One region of the Streptomyces sp. NPDC002795 genome, then DNA from elsewhere that is predicted to be linked to it. Evidence: riboswitches for the same ligand, from Rfam matches in the RefSeq annotation. Region 1 holds a riboswitch; each other region holds the start of a gene.

Evidence for each region. Region 1 has a riboswitch for cobalamin ahead of ACFYWS_RS18580 ((2Fe-2S) ferredoxin domain-containing protein). Riboswitches for the same ligand answer to the same signal wherever they lie in the genome.
Region 2: another riboswitch for cobalamin. It lies ahead of ACFYWS_RS11400 (HoxN/HupN/NixA family nickel/cobalt transporter); the one in region 1 lies ahead of ACFYWS_RS18580 ((2Fe-2S) ferredoxin domain-containing protein).
Region 3: another riboswitch for cobalamin. It lies ahead of ACFYWS_RS17615 (ABC transporter substrate-binding protein); the one in region 1 lies ahead of ACFYWS_RS18580 ((2Fe-2S) ferredoxin domain-containing protein).

What each region holds. Positions count from the first base shown of each region.
Region 1 covers NZ_JBIAQB010000005.1:533,203-542,869, forward strand. Annotated here, with positions in the region: gene ACFYWS_RS18535 (aldo/keto reductase) at 1-737, opposite strand, end outside; gene ACFYWS_RS18540 (TetR/AcrR family transcriptional regulator) at 806-1,342, shown strand; gene ACFYWS_RS18545 (MFS transporter) at 1,425-2,780, opposite strand; gene ACFYWS_RS18550 (RpiB/LacA/LacB family sugar-phosphate isomerase) at 2,906-3,370, opposite strand; gene ACFYWS_RS18555 (LacI family DNA-binding transcriptional regulator) at 3,421-4,416, opposite strand; gene ACFYWS_RS18560 (haloacid dehalogenase type II) at 4,555-5,322, shown strand; gene ACFYWS_RS18565 (hypothetical protein) at 5,414-5,707, shown strand; gene ACFYWS_RS18570 (hypothetical protein) at 5,949-6,197, opposite strand; gene ACFYWS_RS18575 ((2Fe-2S)-binding protein) at 6,231-6,905, opposite strand; gene ACFYWS_RS18580 ((2Fe-2S) ferredoxin domain-containing protein) at 6,902-7,288, opposite strand; cobalamin riboswitch at 7,350-7,472, opposite strand; gene ACFYWS_RS18585 (PepSY-associated TM helix domain-containing protein) at 7,725-9,197, opposite strand; gene ACFYWS_RS18590 (hypothetical protein) at 9,343-9,667, opposite strand, start outside.
Region 2 covers NZ_JBIAQB010000003.1:452,722-462,388, reverse strand. Annotated here, with positions in the region: gene ACFYWS_RS11420 (class I SAM-dependent methyltransferase) at 1-441, opposite strand, end outside; gene rho (transcription termination factor Rho) at 740-1,933, shown strand; gene ACFYWS_RS11410 (GNAT family N-acetyltransferase) at 1,976-2,467, shown strand; gene ACFYWS_RS11405 (inorganic diphosphatase) at 2,533-3,036, shown strand; cobalamin riboswitch at 3,026-3,255, shown strand; gene ACFYWS_RS11400 (HoxN/HupN/NixA family nickel/cobalt transporter) at 3,286-4,407, shown strand; gene ACFYWS_RS11395 (GTP-binding protein) at 4,556-6,562, shown strand; gene ACFYWS_RS11390 (hypothetical protein) at 6,910-8,241, shown strand; gene ACFYWS_RS11385 (M13 family metallopeptidase) at 8,344-9,667, opposite strand, start outside.
Region 3 covers NZ_JBIAQB010000005.1:333,379-343,045, forward strand. Annotated here, with positions in the region: gene ACFYWS_RS17580 (hypothetical protein) at 1-550, shown strand, start outside; gene ACFYWS_RS17585 (MFS transporter) at 534-1,886, opposite strand; gene ACFYWS_RS17590 (acyl-CoA dehydrogenase family protein) at 1,883-3,016, opposite strand; gene ACFYWS_RS17595 (acyl-CoA dehydrogenase family protein) at 3,013-4,140, opposite strand; gene ACFYWS_RS17600 (enoyl-CoA hydratase/isomerase family protein) at 4,198-4,989, opposite strand; gene ACFYWS_RS17605 (CaiB/BaiF CoA transferase family protein) at 5,018-6,280, opposite strand; gene ACFYWS_RS17610 (GntR family transcriptional regulator) at 6,532-7,203, shown strand; cobalamin riboswitch at 7,212-7,402, shown strand; gene ACFYWS_RS17615 (ABC transporter substrate-binding protein) at 7,438-8,490, shown strand; gene ACFYWS_RS17620 (FecCD family ABC transporter permease) at 8,487-9,563, shown strand; gene ACFYWS_RS17625 (ABC transporter ATP-binding protein) at 9,560-9,667, shown strand, end outside.

The DNA of each region.
Region 1 (9,667 bases):
ACGGCGGTGCGCCGGTCGCCACCCTCGCCGTCCACTGTGGCCCGCGCGCTGAGGCGCCCCTGCTCGCCGCGACGGTACTTTCCGGTCAACAGGCCGCCGGCCAGCGGTGAGTAGAGGACGACGCCCAGTCCGTGCGCCTCGGCCATCGGGAGGAGTTCTCGTTCCGCGGAGCGTTCGGCCAGGCTGTACTCGGTCTGGACGCCGACCAACGGCATCCGGCCGCTCAGCTCCGATCTGACGGCGGCGCCCGCCACCCGCCAGGCCGGGAAGTTCGACAGCCCGCCGTAGCGGATCTTGCCCGCCCGGATCAGGTCCTCGAAGGCGGCCAGGATCTCCGGCAGCGGGGTGACCCCGTCGGGAAAGTGCGGCATAAGGACATCGACGTAGTCGGTCCCCAGCCGCCGCAGGCTCTCCTCCAGGGACCGGACCATGGTCTTGCGGCTGTTGCCCGTGGTGCCGGGGCGGACCTGGGCATCCCTGCTTCCGCTGTACTTGGTGATCACGACGTAGTCGTCGCGCTCGCGGCCCAGCAGCTCGCCGAGGACGGTCTCGGCCTCGCCGTTCTGGTAGATGTTCGAGACGTCGAAGGTGGTGCCGCCGGCCGCCACGAACGAGTCGAAGATCGCCCTGGCCCCCTCCACCCCTGCCGCGGCCGGAGCCGAGCCGAAGTTGGCCGTGCCCAGCACGTATTCCGACACCCGTAGGCCGCTGTGCCGTCCGAAGGTCCGGTAGCGCATGGGATCCCTCCTCGGATTCTGCGGTACGGTCGACGACACTAACACGTAAAACGAATGGTCATTCTCTTATGCCGAAGGTCAGCCAGGCCCACCTCGCCGCCCGCCGCCAGCAGATCATCGACGCCGCCCGCACCCGCTTCGCCACCGACGGCTTCGCAAGGACGTCCATGCCGGACATCGTCAGGGCCTCCGGGCTCTCCACCGGGGCGATCTACCGGTACTTCAAGGGCAAGGACGAGATCGTCGCGGCGATCTGCGAACAGTCGAGCCAGGCGTTCCCCGCGGAGCTGACCGCCGAGGCCGTCCAGGACTTCCTTGAGCACATCCGCACCCTCGCGCGCGAGGAGGGCCACGCCCGACTGGTCGCCCAGATCTACGCCGAGGCCGCCGTCTCGCCGAGCCTCGCCGCGCTCGTCGACCACCAGCTCGACGAACTGCGCGCGGCGGTCGTCGCGCTGCTGCCGGGCGACGACCCCGCGCGCGCGGGCCGGATCGCCGAGACCTTCGTGGCCCTCTGCCAGGGCTACAGCCAGCAACTCGCGGTGCGGGGCGATGTCGACCCCGCCCCGTACACGGCGGCTCTGGTCGCGATCATCCAGTCGTAGATCCGGGTCGCGCCGCAGGGTGTCCTCGCTCGGCGACCACATCCGCTACGAACACCAGCTGCTCGGCGCGCCCGCAGGACACTCAGGACACGGGGGACGCCGCGGCCGGCGCCGCGCTCTGTTCCTCGGCGACAAGGCCGCGTACCCGCTCGCGCTCGGCACGCCCCCAGGTCTCCTTCGTGACCAGGATGCCGATGAGGCCGATCACGGCCGCGCCGAGATAGAGCAACGCCGCGCCCGGCCAGCCGAAGGCCCCCACGAGGGCGGCGGCGAGCAGGGGCGCGAAGCCGCCGATGGCCGCCGCGATCTGGTAGCCGAGCGAGGCGCCCGACGTGCGCGTCGCGGTGCGGAACTGCTCGGTGAGCAGGGAGCCCTGGGTGCCGGTGAGCGAGGCGTGGATGAGGCCGATGCCGATGATGAACACCGTGACGACCAGGGCGGGTTGGGCGGAGTTGGTGAGCAGGTACATGGGGAACGCGAAGAGGATGGCCGCCGTGCACCCGGCGAGGTAGATGGGTCGGCGTCCGATGCGGTCGGTGAGCGCCCCGGCCAGGAAGGTGACACCGATGGCCAGGACGCTGGCGACGGTGATCGCACCCAGGGCGACGGACCGCAGCTCGGGGTGGTGGTCGGTGATGTAGCTGAGCAGATAGGTCGCGGTGGAGTAATAGGCGAAGGACTCGACGACGCGCAGCGCGATGACCCGGAGAATTCCGCGCCAGTCGCCCGCCAGCGTCGCCAGGAACGGGTTCTTCTCCGTCCTGCCCTCGGCCCGCGCCTCCTGGAACTCGGGGGATTCCGAGAGCCGCGAGCGCACGATCAGCGCGGCGATCACGAGGACGGCGCTCACCAGGAACGGGGTCCGCCACTGCCAACTGCCCTCCAGCGTGGCACTCCAGGCGAACACACCACTGGCCAGGGCGATGCCAAGTGGGTTGCCCGACTGGGGTATCGCGGCGAACATGCCGCGCCGGTGCCAGGGCGCGTGTTCGTACGCCATGGTGATCGCCCCGCCCCATTCGGCGCCGAAGGCGAGGCCCTGGACCATGCGGATCACGGTGAGCAGGACCGGGGCGAGCACACCCACCTGTTCGTACGTGGGGAGCGCGCCGATGAGGAAGGTGGCCGCACCCATCACGATCATCGCGGCCACGAGGACGGGCTTGCGGCCGAACTTGTCGGCGAAGTAGCCCCCGACGGCGCCGCCGAGCGGGCGCATGACGAAGCCGACCGCGAGCGTGGCGAACGAGAGCAGGGTCCCGACGAAACGGTCGCTGTCGGGGAAGAACACGGCGCCGAAGTACAGGGCGGACGCGGTGCCGTAGGCGATGAAGTCGTAGTTCTCGACACTGGTGCCGAAGGCGGCGGCGATCGCGGTTTTGACGCGGTCCTTGGAGCCGAGCACGCTTGGCTGCCCGGCGGGGGTGCGGGTGGACATGGGGATCTCCTGCGGGTTCGGGGCACGTGCGGGTACGCCGAGGGGACGCGCGGCGCGCACTGCGCGCGGGCGTTGGGCAAAGGAGCGGGGGTGGTGCGGTGCCTGTGCGGCGGGAGGGGGACGCGTCAGGCGGTCGTGGGCGTGCTCGTCAGGTCGTCGAGGGCGTTGAGTTTCGCGACGCGGCGGCGGGTGTCCGCGTCGTCGTCGAAGGTGGCGCCCAGGAACTCGCGGACGATGTCGGGCACGAGCGCGTGCGGCACGAGCCAGGCGCCCATGGCGATGGCGTTGGCGTCGTCGTGCTCGACCGACTGATGGGCGGAGTACGGCTCGTGGGCGAGTCCGCAGCGGATGCCGGGCAGCTTGTTGGCCGCCATGACGGCGCCCTGTCCGGTGCCGCACACGAGCACGGCGCGGTCGGCGGCGCCGCTGAGCACCGGCTCGCACGTGGCGCGGGTGATGTCGGGGAAGTCGACGGGTTCGCTGCTGTGGGTTCCGCAGTCCACGATGTCGTGCCCGAGCGCCTCGATGGCCTGCCGGACGGTGTCCTTGAGCGCGAAACCGGCGTGGTCCGCTCCGAGGGCGACCCTCATGTGGTGTCCTGCCTTTCGAATTTCCGTGTACGCAAGTGCCGTGCGGACACTCACTGTTGGGCTTTGGGCGCCCGGTCGACGAAGGTCGTGGGGACGCGCTGTCCGGTCGCCTCACGCCCGGCGATGAGGTCCACGACTCCGCGTACGCCGAGCCGTCCGATCTCCGCCGCGTCCTGGCGGACCGCGCTGATGGGCGGCGAGGCGAACTCGAACCAGTCGAGGTCGTCGACGGACACGATCTCGATCCGGGCCGCCCGTTCGACGCCGAGCCGCTCGCGCAGCGCACGCACGGCGCCCAGCGTGGTGAGACCGTTCGCGCCGAACACTGCCGTGAACGGGACGCCCCGGTCGAGCACGCGGTTCATGGCCTTGGCCGCCCCGTCGGCGAGGAAGTCACCGGCCTCCATGAGCCCTTCGTCGGTGCTGATGCCGTGCTGTTCTCGCCCTGCGAGGTAGGCGGCGCGGCGCTCGGCGCCGGTGGAGATGGTGTCAGGGCCCCCGATGAAGGCGACGTCGCGATGCCCGCGCCGTCGCAACCAGTCGAGGACCTGCCCGACGCCCTGGGCGTTGTCCGTCCCGTACATCGGCGCGTCGATGCCCTCGATGGTGCGGTTGAGGAAGACGAGCGGAAGACCGGAGGCGACCGTGGCGGCGAGCTGCGGCGACACGGTGCTCTGCGGGGCGAACAGCAGGCCGTCGATGCGCTGGGAGGCGAAGGTCTGGAGGTAGGCGTCGGCCTGGTCGGCGTCCTCGTTGGCGTTGGCCAGCAGGACGGTGTAGCCGTGCCGGCGGGCCTCCTGCTCGGCGGCGTGCGCCAGTTCGGAGAAGAACGGGTTGCGGATGTCCGAGACGAGCAGCCCCAGTACGTCGGTGCGCGCACGCCGCAGCGCACGGGCGGGGCCGTGGGCGACGTAGCCCAACTCGGCGGCCGCCGCCAGCACCCGGGCCCGCGAATCGGCCGAGGTCTGACTGCTCCCGCTGAGCACCCGCGACGCGGTCCCCAGCGCGACCCCGGCCCGCGCCGCGACGTCCTTGATCGTGGCCATCCGTTGCTCCACCTCCTTGTGGGTTCCGTCTCCCCGCGAACCTCATGGAAACGTTTCCATAGCGTGGATGACTTTAAGATCGCATACGGGCCGGTCCTCGGGCAAGGGTTCGGCGTGCGCCTACGAAGGGTCAATTCAGTGGATGGGCGAATCCAACAGGTCGAGGCCGTGCTGTTCGACACCTTCGGCACGGTCGTCGACTGGCGGTCCGGAGTCTCGGCGGCCGTCGACACCTTCGCCGCGCGTCACGGCCTGACGCTCGACGGGACGGCGTTCGCCATGCTCTGGCGGGAGCTGTACCAGCCGGCGATGGAACCCGTACGCACAGGCGAACGTGACTTCGCTCCGCTCGACGTCCTCCACGCGGAGAACCTGCGGACCGTCCTCGCCGAGCAAGGAATCGACCCCGCCGCCTTCGACGAGGTCGAGCTGACGTGGCTCAACGAGGCGTGGCACCGGCTGCCCGCGTGGGCTGATTCCGTACCCGGCCTGGAGCAACTCGCCCGCAGCGTAACGACCGGAGCACTGTCGAACGGCAACCTCGCGCTCCTGTCCCGCCTGGCGAAGCACGCGGGCCTCCCCTGGGACGTCATCGTCGCCTCCGACGTCACCCGCGCCTACAAGCCGCAACGACAGGCCTACGAGCGGGCGGCCGCCTTCCTGGGGCTGCGCCCCCACCAGGTCATGCTCGCGGCGGCCCACAACGAAGACTTGCGGGCCGCCCGGGACGCGGGCCTTCGGACCGCGTTCATCGCGCGGCCGACCGAGTACGGGCCTACGCAAACGAAGGACCTGGCCCCCGACGCGGACTGGGACCTGGTGGCGGGAGACCTGATCCAGTTGGCGAGCCTCGTGGGCGACCGGCCCTGGACCGCGGACCGTCACTTGGAGCCGTGCCCGGGGTGAACTGCGGTGGACACGGCAGCTGCACGGTGCGCGCCGAAGAGGAAGCCGCGATTCGGTGAACGTCCGCCGAGACTGTTCGTAGGATGCCGGGGTGCCCAGACCGATACCGACCAGCCGCCGCACATGGGTTGCCGCATGGGCGGTGCTGTGCGCGGCCGGCCTCGCCGCCACCTACGGGCTGAAAGCCGCCTCGGAACCCGACCCGCCACCCGAGAAGCCCGTCAGCGCCCGGTGCGCCGAGCTCATCGCGGGGATCGAGAGGCAGTTGGCCGAGAACGAGCAGGACGGCGAGAAGGGCGGAGTGGTGTCGTTCTCGCACGTGCGGAGCGCCGACGAGGACGATTGCCGCGATGCGCTCCACGACCGCTTCGGCGGTGAAGGGTGATCCGCGGCGTCTGGCTCGCCGCGTTGGTGGTGGTGGTCACTGCTGGCGTGGTCATCGCCATGGTTTCCGCATCGGAACCGGAGCCGCGGCCCACTCCGTCCCGGGTGTACTCATCCTGTCTGGCGGCGGACACCCGGTCACTGGCTCCGGGCGAGGACCCGTGCGAGGCGCCCTGATACTGAGCAACTCCATTGCCTCTGCTACGAGTTACCACCCACGCCATGGTGCCTGCCCGCCGCGATCACGGTCTCGACGGACTGCAGCGCCCCGAGATCCACGAGCGGGTCACCGTCCCGTGAAGGCTCAGCGCGCGAGCCGCGTCCGTCGTGGCCATCGCGAGGACGCGGTCGTTGGGCAGGCCCAGGTGCTCGTGGAACGTGAGGTTGTTCCTCGGCGCCGAGCGTTCCGAGGCCATGTTCGGCGGCCTGATGTTCCGCTGGACGATCTGGTCGAGCACGTCCTGGCGGACCTCGAAACCGTCGGCCGTCATCCACGTGCCGGCTCCACTGGTGCCGTGCAGCGATCACCGCACCAAGCAGCAGTCTCCGCACTTGCCGCCGCCGGGCGCGCGGTAGAAGAGGCAGCAACTGCGCCGCCGGAACGCCAGATCGGGGCCGGTGATCCGTCCCGTCCCCCGCAGTCGGCCCGTCTCCAGCAGTTCCTGCGTCACATGCCTGACGTCCGTACGCAGGTCGGGCCGGGATCTGAGCAGTTGCGCCGCCGAACCGACGAGCGCGGACGCGGAGTTGCCGGCCAGCAGGCGCGGCGCCACCTTGACGGTCAGGCCGTCCTCGACCGCCGCCAGGACGCCGTCCACCTCCGCGTGGATCGCGTCGGCGAGCGAGGCGGCCGGTCCCGACGGGCGTCGTCCCTCGGGGCGGGGCAGGCGGAGCGCCGAGCCCTCCCCGGACCATTCCACCGTGCTCATCGACGGCACGATCCCGTGTACGAGCGCGCAGGCGAGGACCGGTGACCAGAGGCGGGCCGCAAGGCCCAGGTGGGCGATGGAGGCGCCGATGCGGGGTTCGGTGGTGGCGTAGTGGTCGTTGACCGCCTGGGCCCGTGCGGAGAGCCCGGCGTCGGTGAGCCGTACGTCGGGCGGCCGCGTCGGGATCGTGTCGAGGGCGAAGAAACCGCCCAGGCGCGACGCCACGTCGCGCAGCGCCTCGGCCACCTCTTCCGGCGGCACTTCGCTCATGAGGTCTTGGCCCGGCGCGGCGCAGCGATGACGTACAGGCCCAGGATCTCGGGGCACGGCGCCACACCCGGTCCGCCGGCCCGCACCCAGTCCGCTATGTCCTCGGTGGCGTCGGAGTCGTTGACCAGGCCCAGCCAGACCGGCCGCGCTCCGGCCGCCCGCCCCGCGGACGAGGGCTGTACGACGATGACGTTGGCCTGCTCGCAGACGTCCAGGCACTCGGAGATGCGTGTCGGCGCGATCTCGCGCAACCGCGCCGTCTGCGCTCCGTGATCACCGTTGACCTTGACCGTTCCGCAACAGCAGTCGCGGCACACGACCACGCGGCAGGGAACCGCCCGATCCGTTACGGGGGCCGTCTCTTCGGCGAGCCGTTCAGGCATGCCGCATCCTCCCTCTCGCCGGGGAGTTCCGCCCCGGATCGCTTCGAGGGGGCGGCGGCGTGAGTCTCCTGGCTCTCGGGTCCGCGCTCGTCCCGGCCTTCCCACCCCCGCGGGGCAGTGGCCTTCCGGGATCCGCTCGCCGATCACAGTGGCGGTACCGCACCGGATTCGCACCGGTTTCCTCGGGCCGCCGTCGCCCGTGTTCAGGGTCATCATGTCATCCGGCCCAGGCTGGGCGGACGTTGTGGCGCGTCGCGCACGCGGCGTCCGGGAAGCGACGACACCAGAGGCCCGCCCTTTCGGGTGGGTGTGCCCGCGAGTCCGAAGAAGACCTGCCGGTTGCCCGTGCACGGACGACACGTGCGCCGACAGACTCTGAGGTCCTCGCCCCTGGTGCCGACTCCGGCACCAGGGGCGAGAAGCTCACCGGCCCGCCTCAGGCGGCCGGCGTATACGTGCGCTTCCCCCGCCTGTACGCGATCTCTCCGAGCGCGATGTCGCAGAGCATGAACGCCGCGAGCGGGATGCCGAGCAGCGGCACGAAGTAGCCGAGCAGGGCGATCGCCACCATCAACGGCACCACGACGTACGGCGGTACCTGCTGCCAGGCACCGCGTGGGACCGGGCGGCCGAAGGCGGAGCCGCGCCCGCGCTGCCACCACATGCGGTAGCCCCACACGATGAGGAACACCACCGCGAGCGCGAGAGCGGCGAGGGCGATCTGGTTGACGATGCCGAACAGGTTGCCGGTGTGCAGGTCGATGCCCCAGCGGGACAGCTTGGCGAGCACCGGGTAGTCGGCGAACCGCACCACGTCCGTGACCTCGCCGCTCGCCGGGTCGACGGCCACGGCGTCCTGCTTCTCCGGCCAGCTTCGCTGGATCTGCTGGACGACGTACGCCGAGGATGTGTCGCCGGGCGGGACGATCTCCACGGGGTTCGAGAGGCCTTCGGCGCGGGCCGCCTTCAGCACCGCGTTCAGCCCCACGTCGCTGCCACCGGCACCGCTCGCGGATCCGGATCCGCCCATGTCGTGCCCGGCGTGTTCACCACCGGAGGTGACGGCCGCGGAGACGGTCGGCGTCGTCTGGCCGAGCGCGGCACGCAGGTCAGTGATGTTCGCTCCTGCGTACGTCGACCAGGTCAGGCCCGTCGCGGACAGGAAGAAGAGCCCGAGCGCAGCCCAGACACCCACCGATCCGTGCAGCGACAGGGTGCGCCTGCGGCCGGTCGCGCCGCGGATCGCGCGACGGGAGCGGCGCCGACCGAACCAGAGAACGAGGCCGCCGCCCGCGATCACCCACATCCAGCTGGCGGCGAACTCGCTGTACAGACGGCCCACTTGACCGAGGTGGAGGTCGCGGTGGAGCTCGTCGATCCAGGTGCGCAGCGGCAGCGCGCCGGTCGATCCGTACTGTTCGAGGGCGCCGCGGACCTCTCCGTTGTACGGGTTCACGAACACCGCGAGCGTGTGGTCGGCGTCGACTCCCGCGACGCCGGAGAGCATGACTCGGGTCGTCGCCCCGGCCTCGGGCGAAGGCCGCACGGCACTGATGTCTCCTTCCGGGTGGGCCTTGCGGGCGGCGGCGACCTGATCGGCGATCGGCAGCTCGGACTTCCCCACGGGGACGTTCAGTTCATGGGCGTACACGATCTTCTCGGCCTGGAACGAGCCCGCGTAGAGCAGGCCCGTGACCGCGGCGACGAGCAGGAAGGGGGCGACGAACACCCCGGCGTAGAAGTGCAGCCGCAGCACGAGCGGGCGCAGCGACGCCCAGGCGGACCGGGCGGCGGGCGGGCCCTGACGGCTCTCTTCCGCGGAGCGCGGCTCAAAGGCGTCGGAGGCGTCGGAGGAATCGGAGGAATCGGATGTGTCTGAGGGTTCGGAGGTTTCGGAGGTGAGGGACAACGTGGTCCTCCAGTTTCGGGCAGCACGGAATCAGGGCGCGGGCCGCTCGGGCCTGGGCGCATCCGGATCCGGTGCGTTGCATGGGGACTCGGCCGCACGGCCGACGCCCGAGGGTGCGGCGCAGCCTCGGGTGAACCGGCTGTCGTCAGGCGACAGCGTCCCCTGCGGGCGGGCCCCTGGAGGTGATCGTGTACGCGAGGAGGAGGTCACGCGGCGCACGGTCGCTCCGCGTGCGGCGGATCTGGACGCGCGGCCGGTGGGGTGGAGTCGGAAGGCGGAACGGGAGCCTCAGAGGCGCGACGAGCCGACCGACCACGGACCTCGCGATGCGGTGCGCGGCCCGCTCTCCGTACGCGAGCCAGAGGCCGCTCAACACGGCGGCCAGCAGGTGGGCCGCGAGCATGCCGGACGGTGACATGCCGCCCATGTCATGACCTGCCGAACCCATCGCATGCATGTCACCCATGGCG
Region 2 (9,667 bases), on a different contig from region 1:
CGGGCGCAGCACTTGGCACACCTCGGAGAACAGTCGCGGCCACTCGCGCGGCAGGAAGTGTCCGAACGCCCCGAAGCTCACCACCAGGTCGAAGACCTCACCGAAGGGCAGTGCCAGCGCGTCCGCTCGCACGCAGTCGGCCGCCGGCTCACCGCGCCTCGCGACATCCAGCATCCCGCCGCTGAAGTCGACGCCCACGGCCCGCCCGACACCCGCCTCACGCAGCACGCGCAGGCCCGCCCCCGTGCCGCAGCACAGGTCGAGCCCGGTGTCGTACGGGCCGAGTCCGGCGAGCGTGCGGCCCACCGCGTCCAGCACGACATCCGGGGTGCGGAACGGTGTGTGGTCGAATTTCGGCGCCAGCAGGTCGTACCCCCGCTCGACCGAGGACAGTGCCTGAACGGCCAGCTCGCGGAGGGTGGGGCCCTGATCGGTGAACATGGCGGATCAGCATAGGGCGTGCCGGGGCCGACGTCGGGGCTTGCCGCGCGGCAGGCTTCTGGTGGTACGGTCTTAGCGGTACATGTGCTCGCCCGTTTCGAGGCGCCGGTACCGAATCTCTCTCTTCAGCGCTCCTGGTTCGACGGTGTTCCCGTCGCCATACTGCGCACGTCATCCCTGGTCAGCGGCTTCTGGCGGGCTCTTCACCCGTCGCCGTACCCGCCAGGTTCTCCTCGGCCGCGGGGCGCGCTCAGCCGCCCCCGCCACTCGCCGGATCCCACCCCTTCCCTGCCTCTGTATGCCTGCCGCGTCCGCGGCCCGGCCCGCGAAAGGACCTGTGATCACCATGACCACGGCCACCACCACGAGCACCACCCCCGCCCCACCCCAAGAATCCGTCCGCGCCGCCGGCGTCCTCGACATCGGCGGGAACGGGGCCGGTTTCCTGCGGGCGGCCGACCTGGAGCCCACGTCGCACGACGTCCAGGTCCCCGCCCACCTCATCCGCCGACTGGGCCTGCGCAAGGGCGACTTCGTCGAGGGGACGTGCGGGAAGCCGCGCGGCCTCGTACACGTCGAGACCCTCGACGGCGCCCCCGCGGACGCGAGCCGCCGCCGCCCGCACTTCGCCGACCTCACCCCGCTCCACCCCAGCGAGCGGTTCCGCCTGGAGCACCCGGCCGCGGGGCTGGCCGGACGGGTCGTCGACCTGTTCACGCCCGTCGGCAAGGGGCAGCGCGGCCTGATCGTCGCCCCGCCGAAGACCGGCAAGACGGTGCTGCTGCAACAGCTCGCCGCCGCGTTCGCCGCCAACCACCCCGAGGTCCACCTCATGGTGGTGCTCGTCGACGAGCGCCCCGAGGAGGTCACCGACATGCGCCGCTCCGTACGCGGCGAGGTCTACGCCTCGACGTTCGACCGCCCGGCGAAGGAACACATCGCGCTCGCCGAACTCGCGGTCGAGCGCGCCAAGCGCCTCACCGAGCGGGGCCGCGACGTCGTGATCCTCCTCGACTCCCTCACCCGGCTGTGCCGGGCGCACAACAACGCCGCCTCCACCAGCGGCCGCACCCTGTCGGGCGGTGTCGACGCGGCCGCCCTGCACGGGCCGAAGCGCTTCTTCGGCGCGGCCCGCGACGCCGAGGAGGCCGGTTCGCTGACCATCCTCGCCACCACCCTCGTCGACACCGGTTCCCGCGCCGACGACTACTACTTCGAGGAGCTCAAGAGCACCGGCAACATGGAGCTGCGCCTCGACCGCACCCTGGCGCAGCGCCGCGTCCACCCGGCCGTCGAGCTCATCCCCTCCGGCACCCGCCGCGAGGAACTCCTGTTCCCCGCCGCTGAGTTGAGCGTCGTCCGCGGACTGCGGCGCGCCCTCCAGAGCCGCGACCCGGCCGCTTCCTACGAGGCGCTTCTCGACAAGCTGCGCCAGACCCCGGACAACGCCACGTTCCTGCGCCAGGCCCGGTCCACGGTGCCGGCCGCCTGACCCCGCCCCCGAATGCGCTACCGAATACGTAATACTCGACACATGAACGCGAGTATTACGCGCCGCGGAGGGGGCCCCTCGATCACCATCCGGCGGGCCACCACCCAGGACGCCCGGCGCCTCACCCGCCTCGTGCGCGGCTCCAGCGCCTACCGGGACCCCTACGCCTCCATGGTCGCGGGCTATCGAGTGGGGCCCGACTACGTAGAGGCGCACCACGTCTACGTAGCGGTGGATCAGGCCGACGGGCGGGTACTCGGCTTCTACGCGCTGCTCACCGAGCCGCCGGAGCTGGACCTGATGTTCGTCGCGGACGAGGCGCAGGGCCGGGGCATCGGCCGGCTGCTCGTCGACCACATGCGGGAGCGGGCCCTCGCAGCCGGCCTCGATCACGTACGCGTCGTCGCGCACCCGCCCGCCGAGGGCTTCTACCGCGGCATGGGCGCGCACCGCACCGGCACGGTGCCCGCGCGCCCGCCGGCCGTCGCCTGGGACCGACCCGAACTCGAATTCCCCATTCCCCCCGCCGCCTGAGGGGTTCCGCCCTTGCCCGGTACGGCGCACACTCATGGGCGTCGGAATGCGGCAAGGAGGCCACATTGGGCAGCAGTCAGGCACGCGCCGAGGCGTTCGACGTGATCGTGGAGATCCCGCAGGGCTCACGGAACAAGTACGAGATGGACCACGATCTCGGCCGGATCCGGCTCGACCGGATGCTGTTCACGTCGACGCAGTACCCCGCGGACTACGGCTACATCGAGGGCACGCTCGGCGGCGACGGCGACCCGCTGGACGCGCTCGTCCTGACCGGCGACGCGACGTTCCCCGGCTGCGTCGTCGAGTGCCGGGCGATCGGCATGTTCGTGATGAGCGACGAGAAGGGCCCGGACGAGAAGGTGCTGTGCGTCCCCGCGCACGATCCTCGGCACGACGCGACCCGGGACATCGGGGACATCCCCGAGTTCGACCGCCTGGAGATCACCCATTTCTTCGAGGTCTACAAGGATCTGGAGCCGGGCAAGTCGGTCGCGGGGTCCCACTGGGAGGGCCGGGAGAAGGCCTACGAGGAGATCCACCGGGCCCGCGAGCGCGCTTTTGAGTAGGTAGTAGGGTGGTCGGGCCGTGGTGCTCGGGAAGCCGGTGACAGCCCTTCAGGGGCTCATTCCGGAGCGGCCCTCGCCACTGTGATCGGGTTTCGGACAGCGCCGTCCGGAGCGCGTCGTTCCACCCTGTACGCCACTGGCGGCCGTCGGCCGCTGGGAAGGCCGGAGCGGCGGGCACACCCGTAAGCCAGGAGACCGGCCGCGGCATCTCACGAAGTGATCCACGAGGTGCTGGAGCGTGATCGACGCATGACCCTGCCCGGGAACTCCCAGAATTCCCCTGCCCTGAACTCCCCTCCCCCTGCCTTCCGTTGGCGCCGCGAGGACACGCTGCGCACGGCAGGACTGATCGCGGTGATCGCCGCGCTGCACGTCGTCGCGTTCGGCGTGCTGTTCCTTCTCGTCGTCCCCGAGCACTACGAAGTGGGCAACAAGGCCTTCGGTATCGGCCTCGGCATCACGGCGTACACGCTCGGCATGCGGCACGCCTTCGACGCCGACCACATCGCGGCCATCGACAACACCACCCGCAAGCTGATGGCCGACGGCAAGCGACCCGTCTCGGTCGGCTTCTGGTTCGCGCTCGGCCACTCCAGCGTGGTCGTCGCGATGGCGGCGCTCGTCGCGGGCGGCGCGGCGCTCGCGGGCACGCTGCTGAACGACGAGTCACGCACCCACCAGGTGCTCGGCGCCGTCGGCACGACCGTCTCCGGTACGTTCCTGTACCTCATCGCGGCGCTCAACCTCGTGGCCCTGATGGGCATCCTGAAGGTCTTCAAGGCGATGCGCGCGGGCTCCTACGACGAGCGCAAGCTGGAGGAGCACCTGGACTCCCGCGGGTTCATGAACCGGATCCTCGGCCGCTTCACCAAGTCCATCACCCGCCCGGGGCAGATGTTCCCGCTCGGCTTTCTCTTCGGGCTCGGCTTCGACACCGCGACCGAGGTGACGCTGATGGTGATGGCGGGCAGCGGCGCCGCGGCGGGCCTGCCGTGGTACGCGATCCTGTGCCTGCCGCTGCTGTTCGCCGCGGGCATGAGCCTGTTCGACACGCTCGACGGCACGTTCATGAACTTCGCCTACCAGTGGGCGTTCTCCAACCCGGTGCGCAAGGTGTTCTACAACCTCACCATCACCGGTCTTTCGATCGCGGTCGCGTTCTTCATCGGCACGATCGAACTCGTCGGCGTCCTGCACGACAAGCTCGCCCTCAGCGACGCCGTCACCGGGTGGATCGCCGGGCTCGACCTCGACAACGTCGGGTACGTGATCGTGGGCCTGTTCGTGGCCGTGTGGGCGGCGGCGATCGCCTACTGGCGGCTGGCGAGGGTCGAGCAGCGCTGGTCGGCGAGGCTCGCCGACGGCGCGTAATTCGGTTGCCGGGATGCGCGGCCGACTGCTGCACTGAGCTCCACGCGGCAGCCGGCCGCGCACCCCGACCGTGAGGACCGATCCATGCGCACTGCAGACATGTTCCTTCAGAAGGCCCCTGCCCTCTCCCTCAAGGACATGACTGCCAGTGCACACCCTGAATCTGGGCATTCTCGCGCACGTCGACGCCGGTAAGACCAGCCTGACCGAGCGGCTCCTGCACACCGCAGGGGTGATCGACGAACTCGGCCGGGTCGACGACGGAAGCACCCGCACCGACTCCCTCGACCTGGAGCGCCGGCGCGGCATCACCATCAAGTCGGCCGTGGTGTCGTTCCCGGTCCGCGGCACGAGCGTCAACCTCGTGGACACACCTGGCCACCCCGACTTCATCGCCGAGGTCGAGCGGGTGCTCGGGGTGCTCGACGGGGCGGTGCTCGTCGTCTCTGCCGTGGAGGGCGTGCAGGCGCAGACCCGCGTCCTGATGCGGACACTGCGCCGACTGCGCATCCCCACCGTGGTGTTCGTCAACAAGGTCGACCGCGCGGGCGCCCGCGAGGCATCACTCCTCGACGACCTGCGCCGCAAACTGGCTCCCGCCATGGTCCCGATGAACACGGTGACACGCGGCCTCGGCAGCCGGGACGCGCTCTGTGTCCCCTACGTCGCCCATGACACGGACCATCGCGCCCGCCTGGTCGACGTACTCTCCGCCCGCGACGACGCGCTGCTGGAGGCGTACGTCAAGGACGAGGAGTCGGTCACGTACGCCTGGCTGCGCGACGCGCTCGCCGAGCAGACGGCGCGGACCGAGGCGCATCCCGTGTACTTCGGCTCGGCGATGACCGGGGCGGGGGTCGACGCCCTCGTGGACGGCATCACACGACTGCTGCCTCCCGCCGAGGAGCTGCCCCAACTACCGCTGTCCGCACGCGTGTTCAAGGTGGAGCGCGGCGCGGCCGGCGAGAAGATCGCGTACGCCCGCGTGTTCACCGGGACGCTGCGGGTGCGCGAGCGGCTCGCGCTGCCCGGCGGCGGGGAGGACCGGGTGACGTCGGTGCGCGTCTTCGCGGACGGGGCTGACACACCGCGTACGGAAGTGGGCCCCGGGCAGGTGGCGCGCTTGTGGGGACTCGGCGGAGTACGCGTCGGGGACGACCTCGGTGAGCCCCAAGTGCCCGTGAGAGAGCACCACTTCGCGCCTCCGACCCTGGAGACGGTCGTCGACCCGGAGCGGCCGGGGCTGCGCGGCGCCCTGCTCGCCGCACTCACCCAGCTCGCCGAGCAGGACCCCCTGATCGGCCTGCGGCAGGACGACATCCGCCAGGAGATCTTCCTTTCGCTCTACGGCGAGGTGCAGAAGGAGGTCGTGCAGGCCACGCTCGCCGAGGAGTTCGGGCTCGCCGTGACGTTCCGGGCGTCGACGCCGCTGTGCGTCGAGCGGCCGACGGGCTCCGGTGCGGCGGTCGAGGTCATGAAGGGCGAAGGGAACCCGTTCCTGGCGACCATCGGCCTGCGGGTCGATCCGGCGCCGGTCGGCTCGGGCGTCGCGTTCCGGCTCGGCATCGAGCTCGGCTCCCTCCCCCTGGCCTTCATCAAGGCCATCGAGGAGACCGTGCACAGGACACTGCGCCAGGGGCTGCTCGGCTGGCAGGTCACCGACTGCACGGTGACGCTGACGCGCTCCGGATACGCGCCACGACAGAGCCACGCGCACGCCGTCTTCGACAAGTCGATGTCGAGCACGGCGGGCGACTTCCGCGGGCTGACCCCGCTCGTCCTGATGAGCGCACTCGCCCGCGCGGGCACGGCGGTGTGCGAGCCGATGCACCACTTCCGGCTGGACATCCCGGCCGATCTGTACGGGGCGGTACTGCCGGTGATCACCCGGCTGCGGGCGGTGCCGACGGGGCAGCGGACGGACGGCGGGGCGTGGACGACGGTCGACGGACTGATCCCCGCGGCACGGGTGCGCGCCCTGGAGCAGCAACTGCCGTCCCTCACCAGGGGCGAAGGGGTCCTGGAGGCCTCCTTCGACCACTACGCCCCGGTCCGCGAGGACACCCCGCGCCGCTCCCGCACGGACCACGACCCGCTGCACCGCAAGGAGTACCTGCTGCGGGTGGTGCGCGGGGCGGGGGCGCGGACGGCGTGAAGGTTCTGGGTCGATCCGGGACGGTTGATTCCGGGCCGTTCGGCCCACCGCGAGGGCCCCTTGGCCCCGTCCGCCGTGGGCCGGGCGCTGAGATGCTGCGGTATCGAGCCTCCCGTGCCTTCGCCCTCCCGCCGCGGTGCACGGTCGAGGCCGAGCACGGGCCCGCTGTTCGCAGAAGGGGGAGCCGCGAATGGCGGGCCCGTCCGCGCCGCCGCCCAGGACGGGCCGCCCCGGCTTCGCACCCGCGTCCGCCGCGCCGTGGTGACAACTCGCGCGCAAAACGGCTCAATCGGAGCGATAAAGTAGCTCGTCAACCCGCACACGCCCGATCACTCAGGAGTGCCTACGTGTCCGTAGCCATCGACTCGTCCGACGCCGCCACCCCGTCCGGCGACACCGCCCTCGCGGAGCCCGTGCCCGCGCCGGCCGTCGCCCCGGACAGCAGCGCCGCCGCACCCGCGAGCGAGGAGACGGCCGAGCCCGGCGACACCGCGAACATGTGGACCCCGCCGACCACCGAGACCCCGGACGCCGCTGCCACGGACGACACCGCCCCGGCCGCCGAGAGCGGGTCCGACAGCGCGTCCGACAGCTTCTGGACGCCGCCCACGGAGGTCCCCTTCGCGGAGAGCTCCGAGGCCGACGCCGACGAGGAGGCCGACGACGACCCGGCCCCCGGCGACGTACCGGAGTCCATCACCCGCGATGCCCACGAGTTCGGCGTCTACGCCCGCACCGGAGGCTGGGCCTTCGCCCTGAAGGTGGCCCGCAGCGTACGTCCCGGCGGGCAGCCCGCCGGGGAGTCGTCCAAGGTCTCGGCGCGGAGGTTCGCCGCGCTCGCGGGCTGTTCCCCCGACCGCGTCATGCGGTTCTACAAGGCGTGGGACAGCGCGGCGGACGACGGCGTGGTCCCCCAGTTCGAGTCCCTGGAGCCCGGCGCCGACATCGAACTCCCGGACGCCGACGTCTGGTTGTCGTACTACGTCTCCCGCAACAGCGCGACCTCGGTGCGCGGTCAGGCGATCACCGAGGCCGCCGCGGCCGAGGGCATCCGCCCGACGAAGGCCCTGGAGGTCGCGGAGAACCCGACCGCGCTGCGGGCCGCGATCCTCGCCGACCCCGGCACCGCGGAGGCCGCCCGCAAGGCGCTGATGGACCGCCTCGACGAGGACCCGGTGCTGCGCACGGGCATGGCGCGCGACATCGTGCGCACGGACGACCTGAAGAAGGCCGTCGCCGAGGAGACCAAGACCGGCGGCCAGCTCGAGTACGTGCGCAAGATCGCGGAGGAGGGGCAGGTCAAGACCCCCGCGGGCCAGAAGATCGAGGCGTCCCCCGCGCTGCGCGAGGAGGCCGAGCGGCATCTGTCCCTCATCGACGAGCTGGACGAGGACGAGGAGGCGGGCGAGTGGGCCCGCGAGGCGTACGACACCGTGCGCACGCTCGTCGCCGAGACCGTCGAGAAGGACCCCGAGCTGCGGGTGCAGGAGCGGCGCGCGAAGTTCTACAGCAGTCTGCAGAAGGCCACGAAGGCCTTCGAGGAGCTGACGTTCGACGACGTCGCCGCCGAGGAGATCGACGACATCGTGGAGGACGACATGCTGCAGCGCCTTGAGGAGCTGCAGTCGGCGATCACGATGTGCATCACGGCCCTGCAGTCGGCCCAGAAGAAGGACTGACCCATTCAAGCCCCTGCGGCGCTTGAGCAGCGGGGCCCGGGGCAGAGCCCCGAGACGTAGGGCCGGACGACGTCAACCGTCCGGCCCTACCCAAGGATCACGTCACCAGATCCGCACCCGGTCCCCCGGCGCGACCCACAACCCGTCCCCCACCTTCGTGGCGAACGCCTCATGGAACTCGTCCAGGTTCCGCACGATGTTCGCCCGGAACTCCGGCGGCGAGTGCGGGTCGATCGTCAGGTACTGCTGCTCCTGCTCCGTGCGCCGCTTCGTGCGCCAGCAGTACGCCCAGTTCATGAACAGCCGCTGCGTACCGGTGAGTTCACCCTCGGTCGGCACGGGGGCGTCGCCCAGCGCGATCTTGTACGCGGTGTGGCCGATGGTGAGGCCGCCGAGGTCGCCGATGTTCTCACCGACGGTCAGCGACCCGTTGACGAACTCGCCCGGCAGGTTGCGCGGCGAGAACCCGTCGTACTGCTTGATGAGCGCCTTCGACTTCGCTTCGAAGGCGGACTTGTCGTCGGCGGTCCACCAGTCGTTCAGGTTGCCTTGTCCGTCGTACTGCGCGCCCTGGTCGTCGAAGCCGTGGCCGATCTCGTGACCGATGACGGCGCCGATGCCGCCGTAGTTCTCGGCGGCGTCGGCGTCCGGGGAGAAGAACGGCTTCTGCAGGATGCCGGCCGGGAAGCAGATCTCATTCGTTCCCGGGTTGTAGTAGGCGTTCACGGTCTGCGGCAGCATGAACCACTCGTCGCGGTCGACCGGCGCGCCGATCTTCGCCATCTGCCGGTCGTGCTCGAAGGCATCGGCGGCGTACGCGTTGGCGAGCAGGTCGTCGGGGACGACGGCGAGCCCCGAGTAGTCACGGAACGCGTCCGGGTAGCCGATCTTCGGCCGGAACGTCGCGAGCTTCTCGTACGCCCGCTCCTTCGTCTCGTCCGTCATCCAGTCGAGGCGGGAGATGGACTGGCGGTACGCCTCGAGGAGGTTGGCGACCAGCTCGTCCATGAGCGCCTTGGAGCGCGGCGGGAAGTGCCGGGCCACGTACTCCTTGCCGACGGACTCGCCGATGGCGCCCTCGACGAAGGCGACGCCGCGCTTCCAGCGGGCGCGCAGCTCCGGCGTGCCGTTCAGCGTGCGTCCGTAGAACTCGAAGTTGACGCGCACGAACGGCGTCGACAGGTACGGCGCGGCGGAGCGCAGCACGCGCGCGAGCAGCCAGTCGCGCCACTGCTCGACCGGCACCTCGGTGAGGACCGCGGAGAGGTGGGTGAGGTAGGAGGGCTGGCGCACGCACGACTCGGCGAGGGTCTCGTCCTTGCCGCCGAGCCCGGTGACGTAGCTCCGCCAGTCGAACGCCGGGGCGAGCGCGGTGAGTTCGTCGAAGGTCGTGAGGTTGTACGTCTTCTGTACGTCGCGGGTCTCG
Region 3 (9,667 bases), 200 kb from region 1:
CCTGGTGCCGACGTTGCGCGAGATCGGCGACTGGATGAACGACCACCCCAACGAAGTGGTCACCTTGATCATCCAGGACGCGATCTCCGCCGAGGACACCCGAAAGGCCTTCCGCCAGGCCGGGTTGGAGAAGCTGCTGCACCGGCCGCACGCCGATCCGGCGAAGCCGTGGCCGACGCTCGGCGAGATGATCGACAGCGGCCGGCGCCTAGTGGTCCTCGCCGAGCAGGCGGACACCCCCGGCTCCTGGTACCGCAACTTCTACCGCTACGGCATGGAGACGCCGTTCGCCTTCCGCTCCCCGGACCAGATGAGCTGCGTCCCCCACCGCGGCGGCGACGACAAACGGCTGTTCCTCCTCAACCACTTCATCACCGACAACGGCGGCAGCCGCATCGACGCGGGCGAGGTCAACGCCCGCCGCTACGTCCTGGACCGGGCGCACCGCTGCGAACGCGAGCGCGGCAGGCCGGTGAACTTCGTCGCCGTGGACTACGCGACGATCGGGGACGCGCAGGGGGCGGTCGACGCGCTCAACGAGGGCCGCTGACCGGCTCCGGTACCGATTCCGGCTCCTCGACCAGCGACGTCTTCGAGGTCTCGGGCATCAGCGCGTAGGTGATCAGCGAGATGAGGGCGCAGCCGGAGACATAGAGGAAGAACCAGTTCTCGTGGCCCGCGTCGGCGAAGGCCAGGGCGACGTAGGAGGCGGTGCCGCCGAAGATGGCCTGGGCGAGGTTGTAGGGGACGGCGACGCCCACGGTGCGTACCTCGGTGGTGAACAGTTCCGCCTTCACCACCGCGTTCACGGACGAGTATCCGGCGACGATCGTCAGCGCCAGGATCGAGAGCGCGAGGGCGGCGCCCCAGGTCGGCCACGCCTTCATGCCGCTGAGGATCGGGTACGTACCGAGGGTCGTGCCGACGCCGAAGAAGATCAGCACCGGGCGTCGGCCGACCCGGTCCGAGATGTATCCGCCCAGCGGCAGCAGCACCAGGAAGACGCAGAGCGCCGCGAAACTCACCCAGGACGCCTGCTCCTTGGGCAGGCCGACGCTGTTGACCAGGTAGCTGTTGAGGTACGTCGTGTACGTGTAGTAGGCGACCGAGCCGCCGAGCGTCAGGGCGAACACCAGCACGGCGGCGCGCCGCTGCCGCCACACCTCGCGCAGGGTGCCGCGCCGTTCCTGTACGTCCCCGGCCTCCGCCTTGACGTACGCCTCGGTCTCGTGCATGCCGCGGCGCAGATAGAAGACGGCGACGGCGCCGAGCGCGCCGATCACGAAGGGGATGCGCCAGCCCCACTGCGTCAACTGGTCCTCGCTGAGCAGGGTTTGGAGCACGATCAGGATCACGAGGCCCGCCAGCTGGCCGAGCGTCACGGAGACGTACTGGAAGCTGCCGCCGAGGCCGCGCCGGTGCCCCGCCGAGACCTCGGTGAGGTACGAGGCGCTGGCCGCGTACTCGCCGCCGACGCTGAGGCCTTGCAGCAGGCGGGCCACGACGAGGACGACGGCGCCGGTGTAGCCGGCCGTCGCGTGGTCGGGGGCGACGGCGATCATCAGGGCGCTCACCGACATCAGGCCGACGGTGACGGTGAGGCCGGTCTTGCGGCCCTTGCGGTCCGCGAGTCTGCCGAGCAGCCAGCCGCCGACGGGCCGGGCGAGGAAGCCGACGGCGAAGACGGCCGCGGAGTTCAGCAGGGAGGCGGTGGGGTCGTCCGCGGGGAAGAAGCGGCCGGAGAAGTAGACGGCGAAGGTGGCGTAGACGAACCAGTCGAACCACTCGATCATGTTGCCGATCGAGCCGACCATGATGTTCCGGACGTAACCGCGCTTCTGCGCGGCCGTGCCGGATTCCGCTCTTGGGTTGACCGGGCGACTCATCGTCGAACCTCGCTGGGGAAGGTGGCGGCGGGGGCGGTGAGGACGTCCCAGAGGGCGGGTTCGCCGGCCGCGATGGCCAGCCGGCCCAGCGCGACGGCCTCGGCCTGCTGCGGGACGGGGGTGTCGCGCCAGGCCCAGAGGCGGCGCGTGTAGCGGTGCAGCGGGTACTCGGCGGTGATGCCGAGCGCGCCGTGCAACTGGTGGGCTCTGTGGGCCACTTCGGTGGCGGTGGACGCGGCGGTGATCCGGGCGGTGGCGGCTGCGGCGGTCAGCTGGTGGGCATCCTTTTGAGCGCTCGCGTCCGCGCGGTGGATGTCGCGGGCGTGGTTCAACGCGGCTTCGGCCTGCAAGAGGTGGACGCGCATGGTGGCGAGGTGGGCGGCGACGGCCGGGATCTTCAGGAGCGGTGCGCCGAACTGCTGGCGCCGGGTCACGTGCCCCGCGGTCAGCTCGTAGGCGCCCTCGGCCGCGCCGAGCAGGGCGGCCGAGCGGAGTACGGCGAGGCGGGCGCGGATGTGTGCGGGGGACGGTGCGCCGGGCGGCAGCGTGTTCACCGGTGCGGCGGTGAGGTCGATGGCTTCGTAGGGGGTGCCGCACAGGGCGGGTCGGGGCGGGTGGCGGGTGACGCCGGGGCCCGTGAGGTCGACGGTCCACGGGCCCGCTGCGGATGTTCCTACGATCTCGGCCGCCGGGACCAGCAGCAGGGTGTGCGCTCCGGACGCCCAGGGGACGGCGGGCAGTTGGGCGGTGAGTGTGCCGTCGGCGGCCGGCTCCGTGATGTCTGCGGGGAGGAGGGCGAGTGTGGTCGCCCCCGTGGGGAGGGGGGCGCCGGAAGCCAGGCACCAGTCGGATGTGGCGGACTCGGCGACCGGGGTGGTGACGGTGTGCCGGGCGAGCGCGTGGGTCAGGGCGAGGAGGTCGTCGAAGGTGCCGCCCGACCCGCCTGCCGACTCGGGAACGTCCAGGCGTGTCATGCCCAGTTCGGCGAGTCGCTCCCACAGCGCGAACCCTGACGCGTCTTCCGTGGCGGCCGCGTCCGCCGCGAGTCCGCGTACGACCTCGCGGAGTTCGTCGGCGTACTCGCTGGTGATGGTGGGCTCGCGGCGCCGGGCCTGGCTGGGGGTGGTCATGCGCGGGTCTCCTCGCGGGCGATCAGGGACAGCAGGACGTCGGAGGCGCCGCCGCGCAGGCCGAACGCCGGGGCGGCGAGCAGCGCCTGGCCGAAGTGACTGTCGGCGGTGGGCGGCAGGCCCCCGGATGCCTCGCGGAACGCCTCGACGACGTCGTTCTCGAAGGCGTTGCCCAGGTACTTCAGGGCGGCGGCCTCTCGGACCGGGGTCTCCCCGCGGTCCATGGCGGAGGCCACGTCCCAGCAGAGGCGGCGCAGCACGGTGAGCCGGGCGGTGAGGGAGCCGACCGAGGCCGCGATAATGTCCGGGACGGCCGCCCCGGATTGCCCGTCGCGGGTGGCCTCGGCGAGCAGGGCGACGAGAAGGGGATAGCTGGACAGAACGCGTTCGGCGCCGCCGCGTTCGAAGGAGAGCTGCCCGACGACCTGGCGCCAGCCCTCCCCCTCGGTGCCGATGAGGCGGCCTTCCGGGACGAACACGTCCTCGAACCGCACCTCGTTGAAGTGGTGTTCGCCCGCCAGGTCGGGGATGGCGCCCGTGCTCACCCCGTCGGCGTCCATGTCGACGACGAACTCGCTCAGCCCCTGGTGCTTGCGTTCGACGTCCTCCCGCGCGGTGGTGCGGGCCAGTACGTAGGCGTGGGTGGCGTGGTGGGCGTGGCTGGTCCAGATCTTGTGGCCGCTGAGCCGCCAGCCGCCCGCGACGCGGCGTGCGGTGGTGCGGACCGAGGCCAGGTCGGAGCCGGCCTCGGGTTCGCTCATGCCGAGGCAGAAGACGGCGTCGGTGGCGGCGATCCGCGGCAGGATCTCCTCCTTGAGCGCGGTGCTGCCGTGCCGCAGGATGGCGGGTCCGATCTGCCGGTCCCCGATCCAGTGCGCGGCGACGGGGGCGCCCGCGCGCAGCAGTTCCTCGGTGACGGCGAGCCGGTCGACGTTGCGCAGGGCGTGGCCGCCGTACTCCTGCGGCCAGGTCATGGCGGTCATCCCGCGGCCGGCCAGTTCGCGGCTGAAGTCGCGGTCGAAGGAGCGGAGCCAGGCGTCGCTGCGGGGTGTGTAGCGGCCGGCCTCCCGCCACTCGGCGGCCAGGGCGCGGGCGGCGGCCCGAGCGGTGTCGGTCGGGGACATACGGGAGGTGCCTCCTGAAGCTGAAGGTCCGGTGGTGGGGAGGGGCGTGGGCGGCCGTCAGGAGCCCGTGTACGTACCGGTGCGCTTCTCGCGGAACGCGTCGTAGGCCTCGCGGGAGTCGTCCATCGATGTCACCACGGCCATGTGGGAGGAGATCAGGTCGAGCGCGGTGCGCAGGTCGTGGTGGGCGCCCTGGCGCACGGCGCGCTTGATGATGGCGAGGGCCGCGGGCGGGCGGGCCACGAGGCGGGCGGCGAACGCGTACACCTCGTCGAGGAGGTCCGCGTCGTCGAAGACGTCCTCGACGATGCCGAGCCGCTTGGCCTCGGCCGCGTCGACGAAGTCGCCGGTCCACAGCAGGCGCAGCGCTGCCGCCTGGCCGACGACGCGGGGCAGCAGCCAGCAGCCGCCGTCACCGGGGACCAGGCCGACCTTGATGTAGCCCTCGCAGAAGCGGGCGGAGCGGCCGGCGAAGCGCAGATCGCACAGCAGGGCCATGTCCATGCCCGCACCGACGGCGGGCCCGGTGACGGCCGCGAGGACCGGCTTGTCCAGGTCCTCAAGCGCCCGTGCGACCTGGTGCACCCGCTCGGTGAGCAGCCTCTTCTCCTGGATCGGGGTGCGCTGCTCGCCCTTGAAGTCGGCGAGGTCGACACCGGAGCAGAAGGCGTCGCCTGCGCCGGTGACGACGATGACGCGCACCTCGGGGTCGGCGTCGGCGCGGCGCAGGGCCTCGGCCCAGGCGTCGGCCATGTCGAGGGTGAACGCGTTCTTCCGGTGCGGGCGGTTGAGGGTGATGGTGGCGATGTGGTCGCGGGTGGAGTACAGGAGGTCTTCGTCCGCGGACATGGCGGATCCTTCCGTCGGGTGGCTGTTCTCAGGCGGCGGTCGCGGCGGTCGGCTCGCGCGCCACTCCGGTGTCGAAGAGGGCGGCGGCCTCCGTGCCGGGCAGGCCGAGCTCGGCGAGGACCTCGCGGGTGTGCTCGCCCAGGTGCGGGGCGGGGCGCAGCGGGCCCTCGTCCTCGCGCGGGGACGCGCCGGCGGCGGGTTCGGTCATCCGGACCGGTGGCCGGCCGAGCAACAGCGGCCCCTCGGTGGGGTGTTCGGTGCGCTCGAAGAAGCCGGTGGCGCTCAGGTGCGGGTCGGTGAAGAGATCGTCGAGTGTGTTGACGCGGGTCGCGGGTATGTCGCGGGCGTCGAACTCGGCCTGCCACTCGGCCGTGGTGCGCAGCAACAGCTCGGCGTTGACCATCGAGTAGAGGGTGTCGATGTGCTCGGTGCGCTCCGTGATGGTGCGAAAGCGCGGGTCGTCGGCGAGCGCGGGGCGGCCGATCGCGGTGAAGAAGGCGCGCCACTGGGCGTCGGTGTAGATCATGACGGCGAGGTGGCCGTCCTTGGTGCGGCACGGGCGTCGGTGCGGGGAGCTGGTGCGGGCGTAGCCGGTGGGGCCCGTGGGCGGGTCGAAGACGCGGCCGCCCTGCTGTTCGAGGAGGGTGAACGAGGCCATGGTCTCCAGCATCGGGACCTCGACGGCGCGGCCCCGGCCGGTGATCTGACGCCCGTGCAGCGCGGCGAGCACGGCCGCGGCCCCGTACACGCCGACCGTCTTGTCGGCCGCGGCCTGCCGCACGTACTCCGCGCCGCCGTCGCCGCCCTGGAGTGCGGCGACGCCTCCGGCGGCCTGGATGACGTCGTCGTAGGCCGGCCGGTCGGAGTCGGGGCCGCCGGCGGCGAAGCCGCGGAACGCGCAGTGGACGAGGCGCGGGTTGCGGGCCAGGGCGGACTCGGCCGTGAGCCCGAGGCGGCGGGCGGCCGCGGGGCGGAGGTTGTGCACGAGCACGTCGGCCGAGTCCACGAGGGCGGCGAGGACGGGCGCCGCGCCGGGCGCCTTGAGGTCGAGGGCGGCGCTGCGCTTTCCGCGGTTGGTGTTGAGGAAGGCGGGGCCCATGCCATTGCCCCGGGTGTCGCCGATGTAGCGGACGACGTCGCCTGCGGGCGGCTCGATCTTGATGACGTCCGCGCCCCACTGGGCGAGCAGCAGGGTGCAGTACGGGCCCATCAGTGTCGAGGTGATGTCGACGACGCGGACGCCGTCGAGCGGCCGGCCCGCGGGAGATCCACCGCCGCTCTCCGCCGCCACTGCGGCTTCGGAATTGTCTACCGATTCTGCCGGTTCCTTCGGCGCCATCGCCGAGTCCTCCTCTGAAATCGGCCGCTGATGGCGTGCATTGAAGCCATCAACAGGTTTCATTTCGGGGCGTTCACCACTGAACGGGACATCCATCCGAGCAAGATTGGATGCAATCTGACTCACGGTGCGGCATCATGTCAATGCCCCAGTCGGCACAGGGGAGTTAGAGTCGACAACCCTCGGAGGGAAGGCAGGCAACAGTGACGGCTCAGGCGGGGGCGGAACGTCTGGACGCGGTGTCCGGTGCGGTGGCCCAGGTGGTGGAGGAGTTGCGGGCGATGCTGTTCGCGCGCGATCTGACGCCGGGCAGCCCGGTACGGCAGGAGGCGCTGGCCGCGCGACTCGGGGTGAGCCGGGCACCGGTCCGCGAGGCGCTGCGGGTGCTGGCCAGCGAAGGCGTCCTCGATCACGTCCGCAACGTCGGATACCGCGTGAAGGTACTGACCGCAGCCGAGTTCGAGCAGACCTATTTGATGCGGCGGGTCCTGGAGGCAGAGGTACTGCGTCGACTGCCGCCCTTCTCGGCCTCCGCCCTGGAGCGACTCTCCGCCGTGAACGAGCGGATCGCGGAGGCGTCGGCCCGCGGCGACCTCACCGCCATGGCCCGCCTCAACTCGGACTTCCACTTCCGCATGTTCACCGCGTCGGGCCTGGACCTCGTCGTCGCCGAGCTGCGCCGCGTCTGGCAGCTGAGCGACGGCTACCGGGCCTACCTCCTGCACGACCCGACGTCGCAGAAGCGGATCGTCGACGAGCACGCGGAGATGGTCGAGGCGCTCCGCGTGCGGGACCACGAACGGCTCGTCTCCCTCATGGACCACCACCGGGACGGAACGCGCCCCCAACTGGAAGCGGTCTTCACACCCGCGTGATAGCTTCGCTGAGCCAGTCGTACCTTTGTGTGTTTTTCTACGCACACGGGTCAGGGAATCCGGTGTGAACCCGGAACTGACGCGCAGCGGTGAGGGTGACGGGCGGAGCCACTGCCACTGGGCCGGCACATCGGTCTGGGAAGGCGCTCCGCGCGGACGACCCCGAGTCCGAAGACCTGCTGGCGGCCTCCAGTGCCGCGTGGCGTGGGGGCGGACCGTAGGCCGGCTCCGCGTATGAGCCCTGGACGCGAAGGAACTTCCGTGCTGTTCGCACGTCAACTCCGCCGATGCGCACCGCTGTTGGCGCTCACCCTACTGCTCACCGGGTGCGGCACGACCGCCGCCACCGAGGACGGTGCCGCCGGTGGCGGCGGTGTCACGCTCGACAACTGCGGCAAGAAGGTGCGGGTCGAGCACACCCCACGCCGGGCCGTCGCCCTCGACCAGGGCTCCGCCGAGATCATGCTCTCGCTCGGCCTGGAGGACCGGATGGCCGGCACCGGCACCTGGACCGACCCGGTCCCCGAGGAGCTGGCGAAGGCCAACGCGAAGGTGCCGCGCCTGGCCGACCGCTACCCGTCGTTCGAGAAGGTCCTCGGCACCGAACCGGATTTCGCCGCCGCCTCCTTCACGTACACCCTCGGCAAGGGCGGTGTGGCGCCGCGCGCGGAGTTCGAGAAGCTCGGCGTGCCCACGTACCTCTCCCCCAGCGACTGCACGGGCAAGGACAACGGCGACGGGGACGGCGTGCGGACCAAGACCCTGGGGCTCGACGTCGTGTACGGCGAGATCCGCGATCTGGCGCGCGTCTTCGACGTGGAGGAGCGCGGCGAGAAGCTGATCGACAGGCTCAAGTCCCGGGTGCGCACGGCTACTTCGGGGGTCGACGCGCATGGCGTGGACGTCCTGTACTGGTTCGCCAACTCCGACTCGCCCTACATGGCGGGCTGTTGCGGCGCCCCCGGCGTCATCACCAAGGAACTCGGGGCGCGCAATGTCTTCGACGACACGCGCGCGGAGTGGCCGCAGGTCAACTGGGAGACCGTCGCCGACCGCGATCCAGATGTGCTGGTCATCGGCGATCTGACGCGCCGCTCGCAGTCCGCGGAGTCGGCCGCGCAGAAGATCAGGTTCCTTGAGTCCAACCCCGTCACCAAGCACATGACCGCCGTGAAGAAGAAGCGGTACGTGCGCCTGAGCGGGCAGGCCATGAACCCGACCATCCGGACGGTCGAGGGCGTGGAGCGGGTGGCCGCGGGGCTGCGCGAGTTCGGGCTCTCGCGGTGACGGCCCGCACGGTCGCGGCTCACGCGGTACCGGCGGCCTTGCCGCGGGCCTCGCCCCGGTTCTCCGTTCGCGCCACGCTCGCCTGGGCGGTCGCCATCGCCGTGCTGTGCGCCTCCGTGGCCTTCGCCATCACCCTCGGTCCCGCGCAGATCCGGGTCGGCGACGTCTGGGCCGCGGTCGGTGACCGGATGGGCCTCGCGACCTCGGATCTCTCGCCGATCCGGGACGGCATCGTATGGAATCTGCGGCTGCCGCGGACGCTGCTCGCGGCGGTGTGCGGGGCGGGGCTCGCGGTGTGCGGCACGGTGCTTCAGGCGCTGCTGCGCAATCCGCTCGCCGACCCGTTCGTGCTCGGTGTCTCGTCGGGGGCGTCGACCGGGGCCGTGCTCGTGGTCGTGCTCGGGCTCGGCGGGGGCGCCGTCTCGGTGTCGGGCGGCGCGTTCGTCGGCGCCGTCTGCTCCTTCGCCCTGGTGCTGGTGCTCAGTCACACGCTGGGCGGCAGCACGGACCGGGTGGTGCTGTGCGGGGTCGCGGCGATGCAGCTGTTCTCGGCGCTGACCTCGTTCGTCGTGCTGACCTCGGCGGACGCGGAGACCACACGCGGTGTGCTGTTCTGGCTGCTCGGCTCGCTCAGCGGGGTCGGCTGGACCGAGGTGTGGCTGTGCCTGGCCGTGCTCGCCGTCACGCTCGTGGTGTGCCTGGCGTACGGGCGCACCCTGGACGCGTTCGCCTTCGGCGCGGAGGCGGCGGCCACGCTCGGTGTCCGGGTGGCCCGCACCCGGATCGTGCTGCTGTGTGTGACGGCGCTGCTGACGGCGGCCCTGGTCAGTGCGGCGGGCGCGATCGGCTTCGTCGGCCTGGTGCTGCCGCACGCGGCGCGCGCCCTGGTGGGTCCGGGGCACACCAGGCTGCTGCCGGTGACGGCGCTGGCCGGGGCGGTGTTCCTGGTGTGGGTGGACACGGTGGCGCGGACGGTGCTCGAACCGCAGGAGGTTCCGGTGGGTGTGGTGACATCGCTGATCGGTGTGCCGGCGTTCGTGCTGGTGCTGTACCGCGGGCGGGGTGTTCGGTGACGGCGGGGCTGCGCGCGGAGCGCGTGTCGTGGTCGCCGGGTGGCACGCTGGTGCTCGACGGGGTGTCCGTGGCGCCGGAGCCCGGCACCGTCACCGGTGTCCTG